Desulfocurvus vexinensis DSM 17965: one gene and its partner. The protein of the gene in region 2 binds, or shares a complex with, the protein of the main gene of each other region. Links are inferred from orthologs where the notes say so. Each region holds a gene or a part of one and is shown on either strand. Other genes may lie near its edges.

Region 1 (3,654 bases), on a different replicon or contig from region 2:
CCCGCTCGTAGTGGTCGAACTGCATGGTGAACGTCGCCCGGCCCTGGGTCTTGGACCGCAGGTCGGTGGCGTAGCCAAACATTTCGGAGAGCGGGACGTTCGCCCGGACGACCTGGGCCCCGGCGCGGGCTTCCATGCTCGAAACACGGCCCCGGCGGGAGTTCAGGTCACCCATGACGTCGCCCAGATAGTCATCGGGCGAGACGACCTCGACAGCCATGATCGGTTCCAGAAGCACGGGGGACGCGCCCCTGAGGGCCTCTTTGACGGCCATGGAGCCGGCGACCTTGAACGCCTGCTCCGAGGAGTCAACCTCATGGTAGGAACCGAAAACCAGGCTGACCTTCACGTCCACCACGGGGTAGCCCGCCATGGTGCCGCAGGTGAGGGCCTCCTGGATGCCTTTATCGACAGCCGGGATGTATTCCTTGGGAATGACACCGCCGGTGATGGCGTTGACGAACTCGTAGCCCTTGGCCGGGTTCGGCTCGACCTCGATGACCACGTGGCCATACTGGCCGCGGCCGCCCGACTGCTTGGCGTACTTGTGGTCCACCTTGTTGGGCTTGGTCAGGGTCTCGCGGTAGGCGACGCGGGGCGCGCCGACGTTGGCGTTGACCGAGAACTCGCGCAGCAGGCGGTCCACGATGATCTCCAGGTGCAGCTCGCCCATGCCGGCGATAAGGGTCTGCCCGGTCTCCTCGTCACCCTTGACGCGGAAGCTCGGGTCTTCCTTGGCCAGCTTGGCCAGGGCGTCGGACAGGGTGTCGCGGTCCGCCTTGGTCTTGGGCTCGATGGCCACCTCGATGACCGGCTCGGGGATGTCCAGGGACTCCAGGATCACCGAGGAGTTCAGGGCGCACAGGGTGTCGCCGGTGGAGGCGTATTTCAGGCCCACGGCGGCGACGATGTCGCCCGCGCCAGCCCACTTGATCTCCTCGCGCTTGTTGGCGTGCATCTTGAGCAGTCGCCCGATGCGCTCCTTCTTGCCGCTGGCGGCGTTGACCACGGTCATGCCGGACTCGACAAAGCCGGAGTAGATGCGCAGGAAGGTCAGGTGCCCGACGTAGGGGTCGGAGAACAGCTTGAAAGCCAGGGCGGCCAGCGGCTTGGAGTCGTCGCAGTCGCAGACGACCTCGGACCCGTTGTCGGGGTTCACGCCGCGCATGGCCGGGATGTCCACCGGCGAGGGCAGGTAGTCCACCACGGCGTCCAGCAGGGGCTGCACACCCTTGTTCTTGAAGGCCGAGCCGCACAGCACGGGCACGATGGTCATGCTGGTGGTCGCCTTGCGCACCCCGGAGATGAGCTCCGCCTCGGTCAGCTCTTCGCCGCCGAGGTACTTCTCCATGAGCACGTCATCCTCTTCGGCGATGGCGTCCAGCATTTCCTGGCGCATGGTCTCGTAGACGTCGAGCAGGTCTTCGGGGATCTCCACGAAGCTGTAGCTGGCGCCCATGGACTGGTCGTCGAAGATGATCGCCTTGCCGCGGATGAGATCCACCACGCCGCGGTACTCGTCCTCGGAGCCGATGGGGATCTGCAGCGGCACGGGCTTGGCGCCCAGGCGGCTCTTGATCATGTCGCAGCAGCGGAAGAAGTCCGCGCCCACGCGGTCCATCTTGTTGACAAAGCAGATGCGGGGCACCTTGTAGCGGTCGGCCTGGCGCCAGACGGTCTCGGACTGCGGCTCCACGCCGGCCACGGCGTCGAACACCGCCACGGCACCGTCGAGCACGCGCAGGGAACGCTCGACTTCCATGGTGAAGTCCACGTGCCCGGGGGTGTCGATGATGTTGATACGGTGCTCACGCCAGTGGCAGGTGGTGGCGGCGGAAGTGATGGTGATGCCGCGCTCCTGCTCCTGCTCCATCCAGTCCATGGTGGCCTGGCCGTCGTGAACTTCACCGATCTTGTGGGAAACACCGGTATAGAAGAGAATCCGCTCGGTAGTCGTAGTCTTGCCCGCATCAATGTGGGCCATGATACCGATGTTTCTCTGTTTCGGAATGGGGACAACTCGTGCCACTGTAAACTCCAAGCCCTACCAGCGGTAGTGCGCGAACGCCTTGTTGGCGTCGGCCATGCGGTGGGTGTCTTCCTTCTTTTTCACGGCGCCGCCACGGTTGCCGTAGGCTTCCAGCAGCTCGCCCGACAGACGGGCGACCATGCCCTTCTCGCCCCGGGAGCGGGCGTAGTTGATCAGCCAACGGATGGCCAGGGCCACACCGCGCTCGGGGCGCACCTCCACGGGAACCTGGTAGGTGGCGCCGCCCACGCGACGGGATTTGACCTCGACGTGCGGCTTGACGTTGTCCAGGGCCTTCTCGAAAGCCCGGATGGGATCCTCCTGGGCCTTTTCGCCGAGGATCACCAGGGACTTGTAGAAAATGGTCTCAGCCGTGCTTTTCTTGCCGTCGAACATGAGCCGGTTGATGAACCGGGCGGCCAGCACGCTGTGATAAATCGGATCAGGCAGCACTTCCCTCTTGGGAACGGGACCTTTTCTGGGCATTGACCTCTACTCCCTTCGTTACTTCGGGCGCTTGGCGCCGTACTTGGAACGGCTCTTGCGACGGTCGGCGACACCGGAGGTATCCAGGGTGCCGCGGATGATGTGGTACCGCACGCCGGGCAGGTCCTTGACGCGGCCCCCGCGGATCATGACCACGGAGTGCTCCTGCAGGTTGTGGCCCTCGCCCGGGATGTACGAAGTGACCTCGATGCCGTTGGTCAGACGCACGCGGGCGACCTTGCGCAAAGCCGAGTTCGGCTTCTTGGGGGTCGTGGTGTACACGCGGGTGCACACGCCGCGGCGCTGCGGGCATTCCTGCAGGGCCGGAGTCTTCTTTCTCTTGAGCTGCAAATTCCGCTTCTTGCGGACCAACTGATTGATGGTCGGCATCAAGCTCCTCCATCCTGATTTACGGCTCGGGCGGCGCGACCGGCACGCCCGTTGCCCCACGGATCGGCGTCTCTCTGGTCCCGGCACTTCCGGCCATTCGACGCCAGCCTCAAAAACTTGAAAAGAGCAGGGGGAAGACTCCCCCTGCTCTTAATATGCAAGGATATCTTCCACTCCCAGAGGATCCCCGCAGGGATCGATGAGCAGCGGACGTCCGCCCCGGTCAGGGCGGTATGTTCCAACTCACAGCCGCGTATCAATAGAGGACGCGCCCGGGCCTGTCAAGCATTTCCAGAAAAAAGATTGCGCCGCACGGCCACGCCCCGCCCCCGGCGGAAAAGGCCCGCGCGAAACCTCCCCCCCCAGGCGGCGCCAGGCCGCAGCCGCCCCGAAATCCCCGGACGAACCGCCTCCGGCCGCCGAGTTTCCGGCCGCCGACGAAACAGACCGCCCCCAACGCCCCGGAGCCCATTTCCCTTCGCGGTGCCCTGCCCCCGGGGAGCAGTCCGCCCCGTGCGCCAGCCGCGCCCCCACCCGCCGGGTGGTCCTGCCGCCGGAGACAGCCCGCCGCGCCACCCCGGGCCCGGCGGCAACGCCCAAAAAAAGCGGGGGGCCGCAGCCCCCCGCCATGGTTCGTGTCGCGCCCGCAGGCGGCCTAGAACCCGCCGTCGATGAGCAGCGGGCTGTCCTCCAGGTCCTCCAGGAACTTGTCGGGCTTCTCGGGCTGCTCGGGCACGGCGATGTCGCAG
Region 2 (2,951 bases):
CTTGTCGATGATGCCGTAGTCCTTGGCCTCCTGGGGGCCCATGAAGTAGTCGCGCTCGGTGTCCTCGGCGATCTTCTTGAGCTTCTTGCCGGTGTGCTGGGCCAGGATGCCGTTCAACATCTCGCGCATGCGCAGGATTTCGCGGGCGTGGATGTCGATGTCCGTGGCCTGGCCCTGCATCCCGCCCAGGGGCTGGTGGATGAGGATGCGCGCGTGAGGCAAAGCAAAACGCATACCAGGTTCGCCCGCCGCAAGCAGCACGGCGCCCATGCTCGACGCCTGGCCGATGCACACCGTGGACACGGGGGCGGAAATGTACTGCATGGTGTCGTAGATGGCCATGCCTGCCGTGACCACCCCGCCCGGGGAATTGACGTACAGGTTGATGGGTTTTTCCGGGTTTTCGGATTCCAGGAACAACAGCTGCGCGCAGACCAGGCTGGCCACATGGTCGTCGATGGCCGTGCCCAGCAGGATGATGCGGTCGCGCAGAAGGCGCGAATAGATGTCGTAGGCACGCTCGGTGCGCCCGGTGGTTTCGATGACTATCGGCACGGTGGGCATGTCGGAAATCCCCCTTTCTTGCTGGTGAACGGGCCGCCGGACGCGCTGCGGCCCATGGTCGAACATACGTCAAGGGCCCTTGGCGCGTCCAGCTTCAAAAACGCGCGCGCCCGCAGGACGCGGGCAGGGCCGGGACGGCAGGCCGCCCGGAAGGACAGGGGCGGGGCTCCGGCACCGGAACCCCGCCCCGCGTGTCGGCTACTCGTCGGCCTTGTCCGCCTTGGGGGCGGATTTTTTTGCCGGGGCCTTCTTTTCCGCGCCGTCCTTCTTGGCCTTGGCGGCGGGCTTCTTCGCGGCCTCGGGGGCGTCGGCGTCCTTGGGGGCGGCCTTCTTGGCCGGGGCCTTGCGGGCGGGCTTGGCCTCGCCGCCCTCCTGGGCCGGGGCCGCCGGGGCCACCTCGGTGACCTTGGCGCTGGCGTAGATCTTCTCCACGGCCTTGTCGGCCAGCAGGCGGTCCTTGAGGGCGAACATCAGGTTGTGCTCCTCGTAGTACCGGCGCACGGTCTCGGGGTCCTGCTTGGTGCGGATGGCCTCCTGGAGCAGGTGGCGGTCCACCTCCTCGTTGGTCACGGCCATGCCCTCCTTGGCCGCCACGGCCAGGAGCAGCATCTGGGTGCGCACCATCTCCTCGGCCTTGGGCCGGAACTGGCCGCGCAGCTCCTCGGGGGTCTTGCCCAGGGCTTCCAGACGGCGGCCCTGGCTCTCCACGCGCTGCTTGAAATCGCCCAGCAGCTGGTCCACATGCTCCTCGACCACCATGGGCGGCAGGGGGAAGTCCACCTTGGCCAGCAGCTGGTCCACCAGCTTCTTCTGGGCGTCAGCGCGCACCAGGTTGCGGCGCGACTCGAGATAGGAGTTCTCGATGGCCTCGCGCAGCATGGCCATGTCCTTGAAGCCGCCGGCCTTCTTGGCAAAGGTGTCGTCCAGCTCGGGCATCACCTTGGCCTTGATCTCGTGCAGCTTCACGCGCAGGGTCACGGTGCGACCCGCGAAATCGCGGTTGATGAAGTCCTCAGGGAAGGTGATGTCGTCCTCGCCGTTCTCCCCGGGCTTGAGCTTCTTCACGATGGCCTCGAACTCGGGCAGCGACTGGTTGTCGCCCAGGACCATCTGGAAGCCGTTGGCCTTGATCTCGTCCACGGCCTTGCCGTCCTGCCAGGCCGAGAAATCCACCACCACCACGTCGCCGTCGCGGGCGGTGCGGTCCTCGGTGACGGTCTGCATCTCGGCCAGGTTCTCGCGGATGCGATCCACCACGGCCTGGATCTCGGCGGGATCGACCTCGGGCTTCTCCTGCTCCACTTCGAGGCCCATGTACTCGGGCACCTCGAAGGTCGGGGCGACCTCGAACTTCACGCTGTAGGTGAAGGCTTCGCCGCGCGCCAGCAGCCCGGCGTCCACGTCCAGGCGCGACATGGGCTGCACGCCCAGCTCGCCCATGATCTCGTTCAGGTGGACGTTGACCAGGTCCGTGGTGGCCTCCTCGCAGATCTGCTGGCGGAAGCGGCCCTCCACCAGCTGGGACGGCACCTTGCCCTTGCGGAAGCCCTTGATGTCCACCGTGGTGCGATACACGGACACGGTGGCCTGGATGGCGGCGTCCACCTCTTCAACGGGGACGGTGACAACCACCTTGCGCTCGACGGGGGACAGCTCTTCGACCTTGTATTCCATGTGTTCGGCTCCTTGTGCGTCTGCCTCGTTTTCAGAGGAAATCGTTGGCGGCCAGTGCGGGCGTCGTGGTGCAGGGGGAGGGACTCGAACCCTCAAGCCTTGCGGCACTGGCTCCTAAGACCAGCGTGTTTACCAATTCCACCACCCCTGCGTGGCGCGTGCCCGCCCGGCGTCAGGCGCTGCGGGGCGGCGACCCCGGTCGGCAAAAAAAGATTCCGGAAAGACGAAAACGGCCCCGTGCGGGCACGGCGCCCCACCGGCGCGGCCCGTGCCGCCCGAAACCCGCGGCGGCCAGAGGCGCGGGCGCTGGCCCGCGCGGCCCGGACACCCCGCAAAAGGCTAATGCATTAGCCACGCGGGGCTGGGGTGTCAATCCCCCCACGGTGCGCAGGCTAGAAACCCTATTTGTTCCGCCGTGTCAAGCCCGCGGCGCCCGGCCCAGGCCCCGGTGCGCCCCTCAGCCCCGGCCCCGGCGCCCGACCCCGGCGTCCAGGGCGGCGTCCAGGGGATCGCGCCCGGCGGCCAGCAGGTCCAGGGGCGCGCCGTGGGCGGGCGGCCCCGCGCCCCGGCCCGGGGCGAAGCCGTGGCGCAGGCCCAGGTTCAGGTAGCGCTGGGCGCGGACCACGGCCTCGCGCAGCCCCAGGCCCTGGCCCAGGCCGGTGGCGATGGCCGCCGACAGGGTGCAGCCCGTGCCGTGGGTGTGCGCCGTGTCC

Evidence for each region. Proteins that work in one complex are often made in the same cells at the same time.
Region 1: the proteins of tig (region 2) and rpsG are in contact, whole or in part, in a crystal structure (PDB 3GTY), measured with the Thermotoga maritima proteins. The link is inferred for Desulfocurvus vexinensis DSM 17965 from one-to-one orthologs. Residues at the interface, in WP_004081061.1 of Thermotoga maritima: Glu122, Val124, Val129, Leu130, Tyr133, Glu188, Gly259, Ile262, Tyr263, Glu266, Ser270, Glu273, Gln274, Glu277, Arg308, Gln311, Ile312, Ser315, Tyr316, Glu325, Arg329, Arg336, Leu363, Phe366, Trp367, Arg373, Leu377, Arg381, Leu384, Glu387; in WP_004081843.1 of Thermotoga maritima: Lys34, Lys52, Lys55, Glu59, Arg62, Gln63, Glu66, Asn67, Lys69, Val71, Arg95, Ala109, Lys110, Lys111, Gly112, Arg113, Pro114, Glu117, Glu121, Ile124, Ala125, Tyr127, Asn128, Asn129, Thr130, Gly131, Lys135, Asp139, Arg142, Met143.

The regions. Positions count from the first base shown.
Region 1 is NZ_JAEX01000032.1:12,347-16,000, reverse strand. The notes cover bases 781-3,654. They hold rpsG (30S ribosomal protein S7), read right to left. Parts: upstream 2,516-3,654; coding sequence 2,045-2,515; downstream 781-2,044. Other genes in these bases: rpoC (DNA-directed RNA polymerase subunit beta'), read right to left, coding at 3,561-3,654; rpsL (30S ribosomal protein S12), read right to left, coding at 2,534-2,905; fusA (elongation factor G), read right to left, coding at 781-2,029. Outside these bases: more of fusA, read right to left, coding at 1-780.
Region 2 is NZ_JAEX01000002.1:431,150-434,100, reverse strand. It holds tig (trigger factor), read right to left. Parts: upstream 2,239-2,951; coding sequence 763-2,238; downstream 1-762. Other genes in the region: thiD (bifunctional hydroxymethylpyrimidine kinase/phosphomethylpyrimidine kinase), read right to left, coding at 2,696-2,951; clpP (ATP-dependent Clp endopeptidase proteolytic subunit ClpP), read right to left, coding at 1-564. UniProt on the Bacillus subtilis protein: Involved in protein export. Acts as a chaperone by maintaining the newly synthesized protein in an open conformation. Functions as a peptidyl-prolyl cis-trans isomerase.